Regions from separate parts of the Cupriavidus oxalaticus genome, predicted to be linked through region 1. Evidence: predicted binding sites of a transcription regulator. Region 1 holds the regulator's gene; each other region holds the start of a gene.

Region 1 (4,200 bases):
GTGTGGCTCGGAGGCTGCCGGTCGCCGGCAATGCCGAGGCGTCCGGCCATTATAGAGCAGCGGCCTCCCTGTGATTGTGCAGCGCAGCGCCGCCCCGGTTGGCGTCCGCACCTTAACCGGGCGCGGGCGGGATGCGGCTCTGCATGTATGGCGCAGCATACACCCTGCCGCGGCCGTTGCGAACACTCCGTCTCAAACGGGTGACGAGCCTTTGCTCGGGCGCCACAGGCGCAAAAAAGCCGCGCTATGCGCGGCTTGCCTTGTTCAGTCTTGATTCAGCGGCCCTCTGCGGGGCCACCGGGCACGCTCATTGCTGCATCTGCGCTGCGGCCATCTGGTACTTGACCGCTTCGCGGTCGTGGCCTTGCACGCGGTCCTTGTAGCGCAGTACCTGACGGTCCAGCTTGTCGACTAGTGCGTCGATCGCCGCATACAGGTCTTCATGATGCGCTTCAACGAAGATGTCCTTGCCCCTGAGATGTAGATTGATTTCCGCATATTGCCGCCTGTCCTTTTCCTTGTGATTGTCGACAGAGAGCAGCACGCTAACGCCAATGACCTGATCGAAATGCCTGACGATTCGCTCCAGCTTCGTTTCCACGTACTCACGCAACGGCGGCGTGATGTCAAGGTGGTGTCCACTGATCTTGAAGTTCATAGCGCTTCTCCTTCTGAAAGAGCCTCACCAGGCAGGCGGTGGGCTCGGCTACAAAGACTTGCGGAGATTCACTGCGGGGATCTTCAGGGCTTCGCGATATTTGGCAACGGTGCGACGTGCGACAACGAAGCCTTGCTCACCCAGCAGTTCGGCGATGCGACTGTCGGAAAGGGGATTCCTCGGGTCTTCGGCTCCTATCAGTTGCTTGATCAAGGCGCGGATGGCCGTTGATGAAGCCGCGCCACCGGTTTCGGTGGACACGTGGCTGCCGAAGAAGTACTTCAGTTCGAAAGTACCCATCGGCGTTGCCATGTATTTATTGGTCGTCACCCGGGAGATGGTTGACTCGTGTAATCCCAGTGTATCGGCAATCTCCCGCAAAACCAAGGGGCGCATGGCGATTTCGCCGTGCGTGAAAAAGTTCTTTTGACGCTCGACAATGGCCTGTGAGACACGCAGGATCGTGTCGAACCTTTGCTGGATATTCTTGATCAGCCAGCGTGCTTCCTGCAGTTTCTGCTGCAGGCCCGCGGTACCCGACTCGCCTTTCGCGCCGCGCAGGATCTGCGCGTACATGTCGTTGATGCGCAGCCTCGGCATCACATCCGGATTGAGCTGCGCGATCCAGCCGCTGCCGCTCTTGCGCACGAACACATCGGGCACCACAAAGTCGGCTTCGGGGCGGCTGTAGGCGTGGCCCGGATAGGGCGCCAGCGAGCGGATCAGTTCGTGAGCGGCCTTGAGTGCAGGCTCGTCTACCTGCAGGGCTTTTTTCAGGCGCGTGTAGTCGCGCACCGCCAGCAGCTCGAGGTGGTTGTGCACGATGTTCAGCGCCAGTTCGCGCTGCGGGTGCTGCAGCCGGCGCAATTGCAGGCCCAGGCACTCGGCCGCGTTGCGCGCGCCCACGCCCGGCGGGTCGAAGCTTTGCAGCAGCGTTAGCATCGCCTGCAATTCCTCGATCTCGAACTCGAGTTCTTCCGGCAGTTCGGCGCAGATCTCTTCGAGCGTTGCACCGAGGTAGCCGTCGTCGTCGAGCGATTCGATCAGGAAGATGGCCAGGCCCTTGTCGCGCACCGAGATCTTCAGCGGCGTGAGCTGTTCCATCAGGTATTCGCGCAGCGTGGGCTCGGCTTCGCGCAGCTGCATCGGCGTCTTCTCGTCTTCGTCGCCTTGCGGGCGGCGCGCGAAGTCGTCCAGGCTCCAGTCGCCGCCATAGTCTTCGCCGCCATTGCTGTCGCCGTAGCTGTCGTCGTCGGCCGCGCCATCGCTGCGTGCCTCGCCGTTGCCTTGCGGTTCGGCGGGTGCCGGCGCCGGCGCGCTCTGCACGTTGACCGAACCATCGGCGGCCACGCGCAGCGGGCTTTCGATCCAGTCGTTCTCGCGTTCGAGCAGGGGGTTTTCCGTGAGCGCCTGTTCGACTTCCTGCTGCAATTCCAGCGTTGAAAGCTGCAACAGCCTGATCGACTGCTGCAGTTGCGGTGTCAGTGCCAGGTGCTGGGAGAGGCGGAGCTGTAGCGACGGTTTCATGCGACCTATTTTATGCGCATCTTTCCGTCGTTGGAACGGAAATTGCTATCGATGTCGCGGCTTGATCGACGCCGGCAGTGGGCTGGCCCATATCGAGATCATGGGGCCGAAAGCGGGGAGAATCAATGGCCTGCCGCTGCGGGCAGGCGGGTACATCACATGCGGAAGTTTTCGCCCAGGTAGACGCGCCGCACCGATTCGTTGGCGATGATCTCTTCGGGCTGCCCGGCGGCCAGCACGGTGCCTTCGCTGATGATGTACGCGTGGTCGCAGATGCCAAGCGTTTCGCGCACGTTGTGGTCGGTGATCAGCACGCCGATGTTGCGCGCCTTCAGGAAGCTGACGATGCGCTGGATCTCGCCCACTGCGATCGGGTCCACGCCGGCGAACGGTTCATCCAGCAGGATGAAGCGCGGCGACGAGGCCAGCGCGCGCGCGATTTCCACGCGGCGGCGTTCGCCGCCGGACAGCGACAGCGCGGGGTTGTTGCGCAGGTGCGCAATCTGCAGGTCGTCGAGCAGCGCGTCGAGCCTGCGGTCGATCTCGGCCTTGGCCAGCGGTTTGCCGTTTTCCACCTGCAGCTCCAGCACGGCGCGGATGTTTTCCTCGACGTTGAGCTTGCGGAAGACCGATGCTTCCTGCGGCAGGTAGGACAGGCCCATGCGCGCGCGCTCGTGGATCGGCAGGCCGCTGATGTGGTCGCCGTCGAGCACGATATCGCCCTCGTCCAGGTTCACCAGCCCCACGATCATGTAGAACGAGGTGGTCTTGCCCGCGCCGTTGGGGCCGAGCAGGCCGACCACTTCGCCGCTCTTTACGTCCAGCGAGACATCCTTGACCACGGTGCGCGAGCCGTAGCGCTTCTTCAGGTGGCGCACGACCAGCGTGCTGCCGCCTTCGAGGACGGCCGTGGCTTGGACGGAGGGCTTTTCGGCGATGGTGGCGGTATCGGTCATTGGCACAGTCTGGCGTTCAGCGTTTCAGGCGAGGCAGCGAGCCCCCGCCCGGCGTCAGGGTTTGTTGGCGGGCGCGGGCGCCGGCTTCAGGTCCAGCGGCGAGCCGCTGGCCGAACCCTGCGCATTCGGGTCCTGCCGCGGCGACAGCACCGCGCGCACGCGGCCCGACGGATTGGCGGCCGAGGTGTTGTCGCCGCCGCCGGCAGCCGTGTAGAACTCCTTGCGGCTGTCGTAGGTCAGCACCGCGCCGCGGATCTCGTCGAGCATCTTGGCGCCCTGCAGGCGCGCCATGCGCGCATGGCCGATCAGCTTGGACAGCTCCTGCTTGCCGTCGTATTCGATGCGGTCGCCCCAGCCGTCGATGTACTCGTCGACGCCTTCGCGCTTCTGGCGGATATAGGCCTGCTTGCCCGGCTTGGAGGTGGCCACCGCGAACTGGTAGCCCTCGGGGTCGGTGCGCAGTTCGGCCGCATCCGACTTCAGGATCATCGTGCCCTTGGTCAGCACCACGTTGCCGGTCAGCGTATAGATCTGCTTGACGTCGTCGTAGCTGGCGTTGTCGGCCTCCAGCACCATCGGCTTGTCGCGGTCCGCGCGCTCGGCCAGCGCGGGCTGGGCCAGCAGCAGGCCGAAGGCCATGGCCGCGGCGAGCAGGGCCGGGGCGGCGTGTCGACGGGACGAAGTCGTCAGGGAAGCAGTCATGTTGGCAGCAGTGGCTAGAGGGCGTGGTGGTGCGGGTTATGCAGATCGGGCGGGTCGTGCGGGACGGGCAGGGCGCGCGGCGGCATGGCCGTTGCCGGCCGGGCGGCCGCGCGGACCGGGTCAGGGCCCCGGCGTACGGCCAGGGGATGGCCCGGTGACGATGGTGCCGCGAACGTTGCCGAGCAATTGTACTTCGCGGGTGACGTTGTTGAAGATCAGCCCGTTCGCGGTCATCACCGAGGGGCCGCGCGTCAGCTTCACCGGCTTGTCGGTCTTGACGATGTCGTCGTTGACCAGCAGCTGGAAATAGCTCGACGCGGCGGTCAGCTGCGGATCCTTGGACGGGTCGGCGCCTTG
Region 2 (4,200 bases), 200 kb from region 1:
GCGGCATCGGCAAGGTGTTGCGGATGTCGCTGGCGGCGTACTCGCGTGCCTCGGCGCGGCGGTAGTCTTGCCACATGGTTGCCAGGATCGCGACGGCAAGCGCCGTGAATGCCGCGCTCAAGCCCTTTGCCACGCCGGCCGGGACGCGCCACGGTCCGGCGGCGGCAGGCTCCAGCCAGCCCAGCAGGAAACAGAACGGCAGCAAGAAGTACAGGTAGTGCAGCGGATATTCGAGCATCGAATGCGCGCACAGCATTGCCAGCCATGCCAGCATCAGCACCGTCTCGCGACGTTCCCCATTTTCAGCCCGCCAGAGCCGCGCCCGCACCACGCGCCACAGCCATGCTGCGAGAATCAGCCCGACGCCGAGCGTGCCGGCAATGCCGGTCTTGGCCAGCAGGTCCAGCACGGCATTGTGGGCGTGCAGGGACATCTCCACCTTCACGCCGACCTGCGGCAGCTGCATGAACTGCGCCCAGCCGAACTCGCCCCAGCCGACACCGAGCCAGGGATGCGCGCGGAACATCGCCAGCGCATGCGCCCACAGCGCGCCACGCGCGGACATCTGGTCCTCGGCTTCGAGTTGGGCGATGGTGTCGAACAGGCGCCAGTCGAGCAACTGGCCGGCGGCGCGGATCGCTGGCTGCAGCGCCAGCAGCATCACGATCATGGCGACCGCGGCCACCAGCAGTCCGGTCGTGCGCCGCATCGGATCCGCCTCGCGCGGCGTGCCGCGCGCCAGCCATGCGGCGACCACCGCGTAGCCCGCGGCCAGCCCGACGTGCAGCACGCCGGTGCGCGATCCCGATAGCACGATGCCGCTTTCCAGCAATGCCACGGCGGCCAGCCACATCGGGAAGCGCAGCCGGCCGCGCGATGCCAGCCAGACCGACGCGACCAGTGCCAGGCCGTGCACGGTGGCCTGGTGGTTAGGCTGGTTGAGGTTGCCCCAGAGGCGGCGGTTGTCGTCGTAGAAGTAGGTGGAAACGAGGCCGAACGTGCTGTGCTCGAGATGGAAGAGCTGGACCCATTGCGTGACGGTGCCGAGCAGGCCGGCGATCAGGAAGGCGATGGCAAGGGTGTCGCCGGCGTTGAGCGTTGCGGATGCTGGACTGCGACGGTATGACCATGCGGCGCATGTCACGGCTGCGCCTAGCAACAGGGTCAGGATAGTGAGGGTCGCGCTACCGGTGATATCGGCGTGGCCGAGAGCGGTGCGTGTCAGGCCGACGGCGGCGAGCCAGCAGAACAGCAAGGCTACCCACGGCAGCGAGATCGTCGCGGTTGCCGCTGGCGTGGCGGGCCTGCGAAGCGCCAGGAACGCGACCAGCGCGAGCGCGCAGCATGCGGCGGTCCATTCGCCGTAGAACGTCGCGAGTGGGAGCGTATGCCGGGAAACTAGCAGCGGGAAGACGAATGCTGCGATGAGGGCAGCCGACGGGAGGGTTGTCCGGGACGGCGGCATTGAGGCGCCTGGTTTGGGGAAAGGCGCATGATAGCTTGTCGTGCGGGCAAAGAAAAAGCGCCCGAAGGCGCTTTCTCGCAAAGCAATATGCGAATTAGTTGACGGCGCAGTTAATGCCACGGCCCGCCGTCGTCACAGAGCAACCAGTGCCTGCCATCGTCCAGGTAACAGCCCCGCCAGCCAGTCTCGGGGTCAGAGTGATCACCATATTGGCGGGAGCGGTAGTTTGCCCCGTAGTCGTCAACGTAATCACGCCGTCCGTTACGCTGAGACCGTCGACGTAGGCAATCGTTGCTCCGGCATTACCAACGGCAATAACTGCCGGAATATCGCTACTGCCGGAGGTGCAGCCCGCAGCAGCACCGGTAGTCTGGATGCACATTGCGGTCGCAGTCTTGGTCGCGGAAATGCCAGCCAGAGCACCCGAGACCTTCGAGCGCTGGGTGTAGTCGGCATATTGCGGAATCGCGATTGCCGCCAAAATACCAACAATCGCCACCACGATCATCAGTTCAATCAGCGTAAAACCCTTCTGGACACGACGGCCCAGCTTCTTCAGTTTTTGTACCCGTTGCATGATTTGACCCCTCGAAGAGATTTTGGTTAAGCGTTGCACGTCTTCGGTTTCGTGACGCGGGGGACTAGACAGCAGTAAGCGTGCCAGCCATATCCCCCTTCCGTAGGGAGCAAAAAGCGACAAATTTCGTCACCCGACAGAGGAAAGCCCGCCGCTTTCGCCAAATTTTGTCACCTGTGCGCACTACCACCTGCCGAAGCGACAAAAAGTGCGATCACTCACATGAGTTAGTTGGAAATCGCACCGACAAGGGACGTCCGCCAAGGCGGCGACAAAAAAGGGCGGCCAACCGGCCGCCCTTCCGTGCGATGCAGTCCCCCGTCAGGCCGGCTGCGCCGACCGGCGGCTCAGCAGCTTGCCGATGATCACCACCAGGATCGCGCCGGCGGCGCCGAATACCAGGTGGGCGTGCGGCACGTGGATTTCGAACCAGGCGGCGTCGACCGGATCGCTGACCAGCATCTCGCCAGCCAGGTAGCCCAGCAGCGCGGCGCCCAGCACGATGATGACCGGGAAGCGTTCCATCACCTTGAGCAGCAGCGTGCTGCCGAACACGATCAGCGGGATCGACAGGCCCAGGCCGATGATCAGCAGCATCAGCTGGCTGCCCTCGGGGCCCTTCTGCGCGGCGGCGGCCACGGCGACCACGTTGTCCAGCGACATCACCAGGTCGGCGATCAGGATAGTGCGGATCGCGGCCCAGATATTGTCCTTGCCGTCGTGCCCTTCCTCGCCGTCATCGCCGGTCAGCAGCTGCACGCCGATATAGACCAGCAGCACGGCGCCGACGATCTTCAGGTAGGGCAGGCTCAGCAGCTTGACCGCGGCCACGGTCAGCACCACGCGCATGATGATGGCGGCGGCGCTGCCCCAGAAGATGGCCTTCTTCTGCTGGGCGGGCGGCAGGTTGCGCGAGGCGAGCGCGATCACCACCGCGTTGTCGCCGGACAGGACGATGTTGGTCAGGATGATCGATCCCAACGCAATCCAGAAAGTGGTGGAAGACAGCAGTTCCACGGGAAGGCTCCTCGAGTTCTATGTAGTGGCGGTTCTATGCGACGGCGCGCCCCGTCATCTGACGGAATTTCGGATGTCTGAAAGCGCAGACATGACTGTTTAACCGATGAACCTTTCGATTAGATTTCAATTTTGTAATCTTCAGGGGTTTCATGGCGTCAGAATCACTCACTCCAAACGACAATGCCCCCGCCGGAGGGCGGGGGCATCACATGTCCGGCCTTCCCGCGGCAGCGGGAACGGCAAGAGACCTTACAGCATCGCCTTCAGCAGGCGGCCCATCTCCGACGGGTTCTTGGTCACCTTGATACCGCAGGCTTCCATGATCTCCAGCTTGGCCTGGGCGGTATCGGCACCGCCCGAGATCAGCGCGCCGGCGTGGCCCATGCGCTTGCCCGGAGGCGCGGTCACGCCAGCGATGAAGCCAACCACCGGCTTCTTCATGTTGTCCTTGATCCAGTTGGCCGCGTTGGCCTCGTCCGGACCGCCGATCTCACCGATCATGACCACGGCGTCCGTTTCCGGATCGTCGTTGAACATCTTCATCACGTCGATGTGCTTCAGGCCGTTGATGGGGTCGCCACCGATGCCGACAGCCGACGACTGGCCCAGGCCCAGCGCGGTCAGCTGGCCCACGGCTTCGTACGTCAGCGTGCCCGAGCGCGACACCACGCCGATGCGGCCCTTCTTGTGGATGTGGCCCGGCATGATGCCGATCTTGATTTCGTCCGGCGTGATCAGGCCCGGGCAGTTCGGTCCCAGCAGCAGGGTCTTCTTGTTCTCGCGGCGCATGCGGTCCTTGACTTCCATCATGTCGCGCACGGGGATGCCTTCGGTGATGCAGACCACCAGGTCCAGGTCGGCGTCAACGGCTTCCCAGATCGCGGCGGCGGCGCCCGCGGGCGGCACGTAGATGACCGACACGGTGGCGCCGGTCTGGGCCTTGGCGTCCTTGACGCTGGCGTAGATGGGAATGCCTTCGAAGTCTTCGCCGGCCTTCTTGGGGTTCACGCCTGCTACGAAGGCGTTCTTGCCATTGGCGTAGTCGCGGCAGCCACGGGTGTGGAACTGGCCGGTCTTGCCGGTGATGCCCTGGGTGATGACCTTGGTGTCTTTGTTGATCAGAATCGACATGCTGTAA
Region 3 (4,200 bases), 790 kb from region 1:
TCGACCAGCTGTCGCGCATCACGCCGCTGCTCGCGCGGGTGTATCCGAACGGCTCCGCCGACGTGAACCACTTCCATGCGGCCGGCGGCGCCGGGCTGATCATCCGCGAGCTGCTGCAGGCCGGGCTGCTGCATGAGGACGTGCAGACCGTCGCGGGCCCGGGCCTGGCGCGCTACACGCAGGAGCCGGTGATGCGCGATGGCGTGCTGCAATGGCGTAACGGGGCGACGGCAAGCGGCGACGCCCAGGTCGTTGCCAGCGCCGCGGCGCCGTTCTCGCCCGAAGGCGGGCTGCGGCTGATGCAGGGCAACCTGGGCCGCGGTGTGATCAAGGTCTCGGCCGTGGCGGCCGAGCACCGCGTGGTCGAGGCGCCGGTGCGCGTCTTCGATGCCCAGGAAGCGCTGCAGGCGGCGTTCGACGCCGGCGAACTGAATGGCGACCTGGTCGCCGTGGTCCGCTTCCAGGGGCCGAACGCCAACGGCATGCCCGAGCTGCATCGCCTGACGCCGGTGCTGGGCGCGCTGCAGGACGCCGGCCACAAGGTGGCGCTGGTGACCGACGGCCGCATGTCGGGCGCGTCGGGCAAGGTGCCCGCGGTGATCCACGTCGGCCCGGAAGCACTGGCCGGCGGCGCGCTGGCCCGCGTGCGCGACGGCGACCGCATCCGCGTCGACGCGGTGGCAGGCGTGCTGCAATGGCTGGGCGACGAGGGCGAGTTCGCGGCGCGCGCGCCGGCGGTGGCCCCGGCCGACGATTTTGCCCGGTTCAGCCTCGGGCGCGGCCTGTTCGGCGCGTTCCGGCGCCATGCGCGCATCGCGGAAGAGGGGGGCAGCGCACTCGACCTGTCCGAAGCGGATGCCGGCGCCGCGCCAGTCGCATCCGCCGCCGCCGTGGCGGCGCAAACCGTCGCACAATAGCCTTACGCACCTGCCTCACGACAGCAAGACGATACCAAGACCGACGGAGCAGACATGATCTATATCCTGATGGGCGTTTCCGGCAGCGGCAAGACCACGGTCGGCCAGTTGCTGGCACAGCGCCTGGGCTGCGGCTTCCATGACGCGGACGAGTTCCACAGCGAGGCCAACAAGGCCAAGATGCACGCGGGCATCCCGCTGAGCGACGAAGACCGCTGGCCCTGGCTGGCGGCGATGCGCGCCGCCATCGACGCAGCGCGCGCCGAAGGCCGGACCCACGTGTTCACCTGCTCGGCCCTGCGCCAGGCGTACCGCGACCGGCTCACGCCGCCCGACGGCGGCGTGACCTTCGTCCACATGAAGGGCGATGCCGCACTGATCGCCGGGCGCCTGTCCGCCCGCACCGACCACTTCTTCAATCCCGAGCTGCTGCAGAGCCAGTTCGATACGCTGGAAGCGCCGCGCGACGCGCTGGTGCTCGATATCCGCCAGTCGCCAGAAGTCCTGGTGGACACCATCCTGCAGGCTTCCGCTCGCTGAACCTTCCGCCCGCGATCGACCGCGCCATCGCATGACGGCCGCCAGCCACGCTGGCGGCCGTTTTTGCGTGCGCTGGCAGACATCTTGCTAGCTCACTTTCCGTGCCGGCCGCGATCCGCCAGCTTGCGGCTTTCGCCGGTACAGGTATGCTGAAAGGGCCAGTGACTCGACAGCATCGCCGCGCCAATGCCATCGGAGACCATCCCGAACAACGCGCGGCGGGCTTGTGGCAGGACAGCCAGGTCAAACCAGGGCGGCCGGATGCGGGGCAGTGGCAGCACCCGACGCCCACTACATGGAGGAACGGCCATCATGGCGGGGCGGTTTTTCGACGAGATGCTGGACTGGCGCGCCGACGGGGCGCCCACGGTCATCCAGGCAGGGCAGGCATTGCCCGACGGGGCGGTACGCCCGCATTACCGGCATTTCGCTGACTGGCTGGCGCGGCAGTCCGGCAGCACCATGGACAACAAGCGAGCCGAGGCGGACCTGATCTTCCGGCGCGTGGGCATTACCTTTGCCGTCTATGGCGACAAGGACGAGGCCAACAGCGGCACCGAGCGCACCATCCCCTTCGACGTGATCCCGCGCATTTTCCCGGCCAGCGAATGGGCGCTGCTGGAAAAAGGCCTGCGCCAGCGCGTGGCCGCGCTGAACCGGTTCATCCACGACATCTACCACGGCCAGGACATCATCCGCGCCGGCGTGATCCCGCCCGACCAGATCTACAACAACGCCCAGTACCGGCCGGAGATGCTTGGCGTCAACGTACCGCACGACATCTATGCGCACGTCGCCGGCATCGACGTGGTGCGTGCCGGCGAGGGCGAGTTCTACGTGCTGGAAGACAACCTGCGCGTGCCCTCCGGCGTGTCGTACATGCTCGAGAACCGCAAGATGATGATGCGGCTGTTCCCGGACCTGTTCGCGCGCAACCGCGTTGCGCCGGTGGCGCACTATCCGGACCTGCTGCTCGACATGCTGCGCGGCGTGTCGCCGCAGGCGATCGCCGATCCCACGGTGGTGGTGCTGACCCCGGGCATGTACAACTCGGCGTACTTCGAGCACGCCTTCCTGGCGCAGCAGATGGGCGTTGAACTGGTCGAAGGCAGCGATCTGTTCGTCGAGGACGACCACCTGTTCATGCGTACCACGCAGGGGCCGCAGCGCATCGACGTGATCTACCGGCGCGTCGACGACGACTTCCTCGACCCGCTGGTGTTCCGGCACGATTCCGCGCTGGGCGCGGCCGGGCTGCTGTCGGTCTACCGTGCCGGCAACGTGACCATCTGCAATGCGATCGGCACCGGCGTGGCGGACGACAAGTCGATCTATCCGTACGTGCCCGACATGATCCGCTTCTACCTCGGCGAGGAGGTCATCCTCAATAATGTACCCACGTACATGTGCCGGCGTCCCGACGACCTGCAGTACGTGCTCGAGCATATGGACGAACTGGTGGTCAAGGAAACCCACGGCGCGGGCGGCTACGGCATGCTGGTGGGACCGGCCGCGACGCGCGCCGAGATCGATGCCTTCCGCGAGGTGGTCAAGTCCAGGCCCGAGCAGTACATCGCGCAGCCGACGCTGGCGCTGTCGACCTGCCCGACCTATGTGGAGTCGGGCATCGCCCCGCGCCATATCGACCTGCGCCCGTTCGTGCTGTCGGGCAAGGAGGTGCGCATGGTGCCCGGCGGGCTGACGCGCGTGGCGCTGCGCGAGGGCTCGCTGGTGGTCAATTCCTCGCAAGGAGGCGGCACCAAGGACACCTGGGTGCTGGAACGATGACGACGACACCCCATCACGCAATCAACACCGGCAACAACCCCGCCGCCGCCATGCGAGGAGAGCCCACATGCTGAGCCGTACCGCCGACCACCTGTTCTGGATGGCCCGCTACACCGAGCGCGCGGAAAACACCGCGCGCATGCTCGACGTCAACTACCAGACCTCGCTGCTGCCGCAATCGGCCGAGGTGGCCGAGCAGGGCTGGTGGGCCATGCTGGATATCTCCGAGCTGACGCAGGCCTTCGACCACAAGTACGGCTTGCTGTCGCGCGACGACGTGATCGATTTCATGGTGCGCGACATGACCAATGTGTCGTCGATCATGAGTTGCCTGCGCGCGGCCCGCGAGAACGCGCGCGCGGTGCGCGGCTCGCTGACCACCGAAGTCTGGGAAACCGTCAACACCACCTGGCTCGACGTGCAGCGCATGATCGCCGACGGCGTGCTCAGGGAAGACCCGTCGCGATTTTTTGAATGGGTCAAGTTCCGCTCGCACCTGGCGCGCGGCGTGCAGTTCGGCACCATGCTCAAGGACGATGCCTTCCACTTCATGCGGCTGGGCACCTTCCTGGAGCGCGCCGACAATACCGCGCGAATCCTCGACGTCAAGTTCCAGGCCTCGGGCAGCGACGACAGCAATCCCAACCGCGAGCAGAACGATTTCTACCACTGGGCCGCGGTGCTGCGCTCGGTGTCCGGCTTCGAGGTCTACCGCAAGGTCTATCGCGCGGTGGTCACGCCGCAGCGCGTGGCCGAACTGCTGGTGCTGCGCCCCGACATGCCGCGCTCGCTGGTGTCGAGCATGGACGAGGTGGTGACGATCCTGGCCATGGTGCGCAACCAGCAGTCGGCGGAGACCGAGCGGCAGGCTGGTAAACTCCACGCCGACCTGAAGTACGCGCGCATCGACGATATCTTTGCCGTCGGCCTGCACGCGTACCTGACCAGCTTTCTG
Region 4 (4,200 bases), on a different replicon from region 1:
ACGTCGGTGAGCAGGTCTTCCGGGCCGGGCAGCGGCGCGGCCTTGGCTTGCTGCACGGCGTGCTCGATCAGCGCGGCGACTTCACGGTCGATGGTGTCGAGCTCCTCGCGCGCGATTACGCCGGCCTGCGTCACGGTGCGGGCGAACAGCTTCAGGCAGTCCTTGTTGGCGCGAATATCGTCGAGCTCGCCGGCGGCGCGGTAGGTCTGCGCATCGCCCTCGAAGTGGCCATAGAAGCGGACCATCTTGCATTCGAGCAGCGACGGGCCGCCGCCTTCGCGCGCACGGCGGATGACTTCGCCGGCGGCCTCGTGCACGGCGAAGAAGTCGGTGCCATCGACAGTCACGCCCGGAATGCCGAAGCCGGCGGCGCGGTCGACGTAGCTGTCCACCGCCGTGCCATAGTCGCGCGAGGTCGACTCGGCATAGCCGTTGTTCTCGATCACGAAGATCACCGGCAGGTTCCACACCGCGGCCAGGTTCAGGCTTTCCAGGAAGGTGCCCTGGTTGGAAGCGCCGTCGCCGCAGAAGGTAATGCCGACCTCGCCCTTGCCGCGAAACTTGGCGGCCAGCGCGGCGCCGCAGATCAGCGGCGCGCCGGCGCCCAGGATGCCATTGGCCCCCATCATGCCCTTGGACAGGTCCGCGATATGCATCGAGCCGCCCTTGCCGTTGCACGAGCCGCCCTTCTTGCCATAGATCTCCATCATCATCGCCACCGGATCCACGCCCTTGGCAATGCAGTGGCCATGGCCGCGGTGCGTGCTGGCGATGCGGTCGCCATCGTGCAGGTGATGCAGGATGCCGACGCCCGCGGCCTCCTCGCCCGCGTACAGGTGGACGAAGCCCGGGATGTCGCCACGCGCGAAGTCCACGTGCAGGCGCTCCTCGAAATCGCGGATGGTGCGCATCTTCCGGTACGCCGTCAGCAGCGTCTCCTTGTCGAGCGGCAGCGCGGCGGAATCTTGTGATGCTCTGGCTGTCATGTTTGTCTCCTTCGTTCTATCGAGGGTTGCACTTCAGGAAAGGCAGGTAAGCAACGGGTTTCTGCTGCGCATCAGCCGATGCTGCGCGGCATAGCGCATGCAGCCCGCCACGTCGATGCTGCGAAAAGCGTGTTCATGCAGGGTCACGGTGACTTCGTCGTCGGGGCCGAAGGCCAGCTCGCGCTCGCCGTCGAGCGCGACGATGCCGCTGCGCTGGCGCACGCGGTGCGGGCGCCCGTGTTCGAGACGTTCCCAGCCCGCGACCGGCACCGTGCACAGCAGTCCTGGCGCGATCGGTGCGCGCAGGTCGAATTCGCCTTCTCCGGGCGCGGCCAGTTCGATCGCCAGCCCGCCGGGATCGCGCCGGCCCAGCGGTTCGAGCAGGCCGGCGATGGCCGACAGGCCGATGGCCTGCGGATCGGCGAACGACACATAGACCGCGGCGAGCGTGTCGGTCTTCCACAAGGCCCGCGCGCCGATGAAGTGCTCGTGCGAGATCACCGCATCCACCAGCGCGATGTCGCGGCGAAAGCCGCCGTCGCCGTCGCGGATGACGATGTCGAGCCGCTTGTTGGAGGCAAGCGCGTGCTTGTCGGGAACGCGTCCGGTGGCGTAGAGCCCGGTGGCGAGGCCGGTGATGGTGGGTTCGCGCATCTCCGGATAGGCGTTGTTGGTGCCGGTCGACAGGCCGGCAATGGGAACGCCGCCGCATTCACGCACTACCGCACGATGGGTGCCGTCGCCGCCGAGCACGATGATGGCGGCCACGCCGGCATCGGCCATGCAGCGCGCGGCGTGCAGCGTGTCGTCGACGCGTGCGGTCACTGGCATGTCGAGGTATTCGACGGCTGGCAGGCCGGAGTCAGGGCCGTGGCCTTGCCGGCGCGCCAGGTGCCGCGACAGCATGACGCGCAGGCCTTCGCGGTCCGGCATCATCAGCACGCGGCCCACGCCGCATGCCGCCAGCGCGGACAACAGGCGCAGCACGATATTGACGCGATCGGCCAGTTGCAGGCTGTTGGCGTTGGCGATCACGCGGCGGATATCGCGCGCGGAAATCGGGTTGGCGATGATGCCGACCAGTGGCGTGCCGGCGCTGGCTGCGTGCCCCATTGCCTGCTCCTGTTGTCATTGTGGTGACAGGCAAATTGCAATGGCTGTGCCAGCGCGCGGAAGCCGCCGCGAGATCGGAAAACATCCCTCCGGCGCAGTTCAACTTAAGGGATAACCCGCAAAATTTTCCATGCTCGGCGCGGCAAACAGCCCAGCGCGACGGTCACGGCGAGACAGGTGTCACAGTGCAGTTGTACAGACTGGACAACCGTATCGCGCAGCAGCGGCCGCAGGTGCGGCCGATTACTTCCGGGAATACCTCGATGTGCAATATTCAATGGTTGGTGACGGCTTCCTGCGCCAGACTCTCCTCCTCAAACAACGACCTGCTTCGCCATGCCGCCGCGAAGCCAATGAGGAGACAGAATGGATACGCGCTGGATCGCAGTGCTGGTGGAGAAGTTCGGCCACAGCTTCAGCGGCTATGACCTGGAAAGCGGTGCGCGCCGCTTCAGCGTGCCGCTGCCGGACTACCCACATGAATTCGTGGTCGACCGCGCACGCCTGCGCGGCTATGTCGGCCACTACGGCGTGCAGACCTTTGCGCATGCCGGCGATGGCGGCGCCGCCGTGTGCTGCGTCGATATCGCCGGCGGGGGGCGTGAAGGGGACCTGGAATGCGCGCCTTATCACCGCATCCATGGGTTGCAGATCGACGCGCGAGGCCGCGTCTATGCCCTGAGCGAACGCGACAACATGCTGCTGGTGTTCGAAGCGCCGTGGGAGAGCCGCACGCCTGCGCGCGCGGTGCCGTCCGGCGGCGTCAAGAGCCACCTGTTCGTACTGACGGGCGACGGACAACGCGCCTACGTCACCAACCTGCTGTCGCATACGGTAACGCTGGTCCACCCCTACGATGCAAGCCGGCCGCCGCGCGCTGCCCACGCCGGCCGGCGGCCTGAAGGCTGCTGCCTGAGTCCTGACGAATCGCTGCTCTATGTCTCAAGCCGCGACGACCATACCATCGCGCGGCTCGACGCCCACACGCTCGAAGTGCTCGGCACGGTCGCCACGGGCGAGGATCCCACCCGACTGTACTGGTCGCCTTGCGACCGCTTGTTCGCGCTCAACTATGGCGAGCGCAGCCTGCGCATCTTCGACCCGCACACGCTGGTCGAGCTGGGACGGGTCGATACCGGCGCCAGGCCGATCGCACTGGCATTCCATCCCGCCGACCCTGGCCGCGCCTGGCTTGCGCTCAACGACCACAGCGTCAGCGAACTGGACCTGCGCACGCTGGCGTTGCGCCATGCCTTTGCCACCGGCAAGGAGCCGGACGGCCTCGCCATCCTGGCGCTGCCGTCCCGATAAGCGTCGGGTTCCACAGACCCGGCGCCGCCACCGCCGGCCGGCACTCATTCCATTTCGCCGCAGCACAGACTCAGACGCTAAAGAAGCCGCCCAAGCAGCCGCCGAAGGCGCCCATGAAGGAGACCCATGACCATCCCGCAGCAAGCGCGAGCCGACAGCGCCGACGCCCTCGATACTCCTGCCGGCACGACGCCCGGCACCGCCACGGCCACCGCCCGAATCCCAGCGCAGCGCTGGTGGCGCATCATCCCGCCCATCCTGATGGTGTGCATCGTGTCATATATGGACCGGGTCAATATCGCCTTTGCCATGCCGGGCGGCATGAACGAGGCGCTTGGCATCGGTGCCGGCATGGCGGGCCTGGCCGGCGGCATCTTCTTCGCCGGCTACCTGTTGCTGCAGGTTCCGGGCGGCAAGCTGGCCGTACGCGGCAGCGGACGCAGGTTCATCGGCTGGTCCATGCTGGCGTGGGCCGTGATCTCTGTGCTGACCGGCCTCGTGCGCAACGAGACCGAATTGCTGGTCCTGCGCTTTGCGCTCGGCGTGGCCGAGGGCGGCATGCTGCCGGTGGTGCTGACGATCGTCGGCAACTGGTTTCCAGACCACGAGCGCGGCCGGGCCAATGCGCTGGTGATCCTGTTCGTGCCGATTGCCGGCATGATTACCGCGCCGCTGTCGGGACTGGTCATCGCCGCGCTGGACTGGCGCTGGCTGTTTATCATCGAAGGTGGTATCTCGGCGCTCTGCCTCGGCGTCTGGTTGGCATTGGCCTGCGACCGGCCGCAGGAGG

Evidence for each region. The regulator sigma-54, encoded in region 1, starts transcription at its own class of promoters, with help from an activator protein. The targets are predictions, from matches to a motif close to TGGCANGNAANCTGCTTT.
Region 2: JTE92_RS14830 (pilin) is a predicted target of sigma-54. The motif match lies at 2,111-2,128, and genes of this name have one in related genera.
Region 3: JTE92_RS17535 (circularly permuted type 2 ATP-grasp protein) is a predicted target of sigma-54. The motif match lies at 1,531-1,548, and genes of this name have one in related genera.
Region 4: JTE92_RS00620 (ATP-NAD kinase family protein) is a predicted target of sigma-54. The motif match lies at 2,134-2,151, and genes of this name have one in related genera.

Annotation. Positions count from the first base shown of each region.
Region 1 covers NZ_CP069812.1:332,464-336,663, forward strand. Annotated here, with positions in the region: gene hpf (ribosome hibernation-promoting factor, HPF/YfiA family) at 308-658, opposite strand; gene JTE92_RS13905 (RNA polymerase factor sigma-54) at 707-2,185, opposite strand; gene lptB (LPS export ABC transporter ATP-binding protein) at 2,341-3,141, opposite strand; gene lptA (lipopolysaccharide transport periplasmic protein LptA) at 3,196-3,843, opposite strand; gene lptC (LPS export ABC transporter periplasmic protein LptC) at 3,964-4,200, opposite strand, start outside.
Region 2 covers NZ_CP069812.1:534,383-538,582, reverse strand. Annotated here, with positions in the region: gene JTE92_RS14835 (PglL family O-oligosaccharyltransferase) at 1-1,465, opposite strand, end outside; gene JTE92_RS14830 (pilin) at 1,560-2,042, opposite strand; gene JTE92_RS14825 (TerC family protein) at 2,364-3,059, opposite strand; gene sucD (succinate--CoA ligase subunit alpha) at 3,312-4,193, opposite strand.
Region 3 covers NZ_CP069812.1:1,126,234-1,130,433, forward strand. Annotated here, with positions in the region: gene edd (phosphogluconate dehydratase) at 1-917, shown strand, start outside; gene JTE92_RS17530 (gluconokinase) at 972-1,457, shown strand; gene JTE92_RS17535 (circularly permuted type 2 ATP-grasp protein) at 1,770-3,245, shown strand; gene JTE92_RS17540 (alpha-E domain-containing protein) at 3,313-4,200, shown strand, end outside.
Region 4 covers NZ_CP069811.1:150,366-154,565, reverse strand. Annotated here, with positions in the region: gene JTE92_RS00625 (thiamine pyrophosphate-dependent dehydrogenase E1 component subunit alpha) at 1-986, opposite strand, end outside; gene JTE92_RS00620 (ATP-NAD kinase family protein) at 1,020-2,099, opposite strand; gene JTE92_RS00615 (YncE family protein) at 2,466-3,410, shown strand; gene JTE92_RS00610 (MFS transporter) at 3,537-4,200, shown strand, end outside.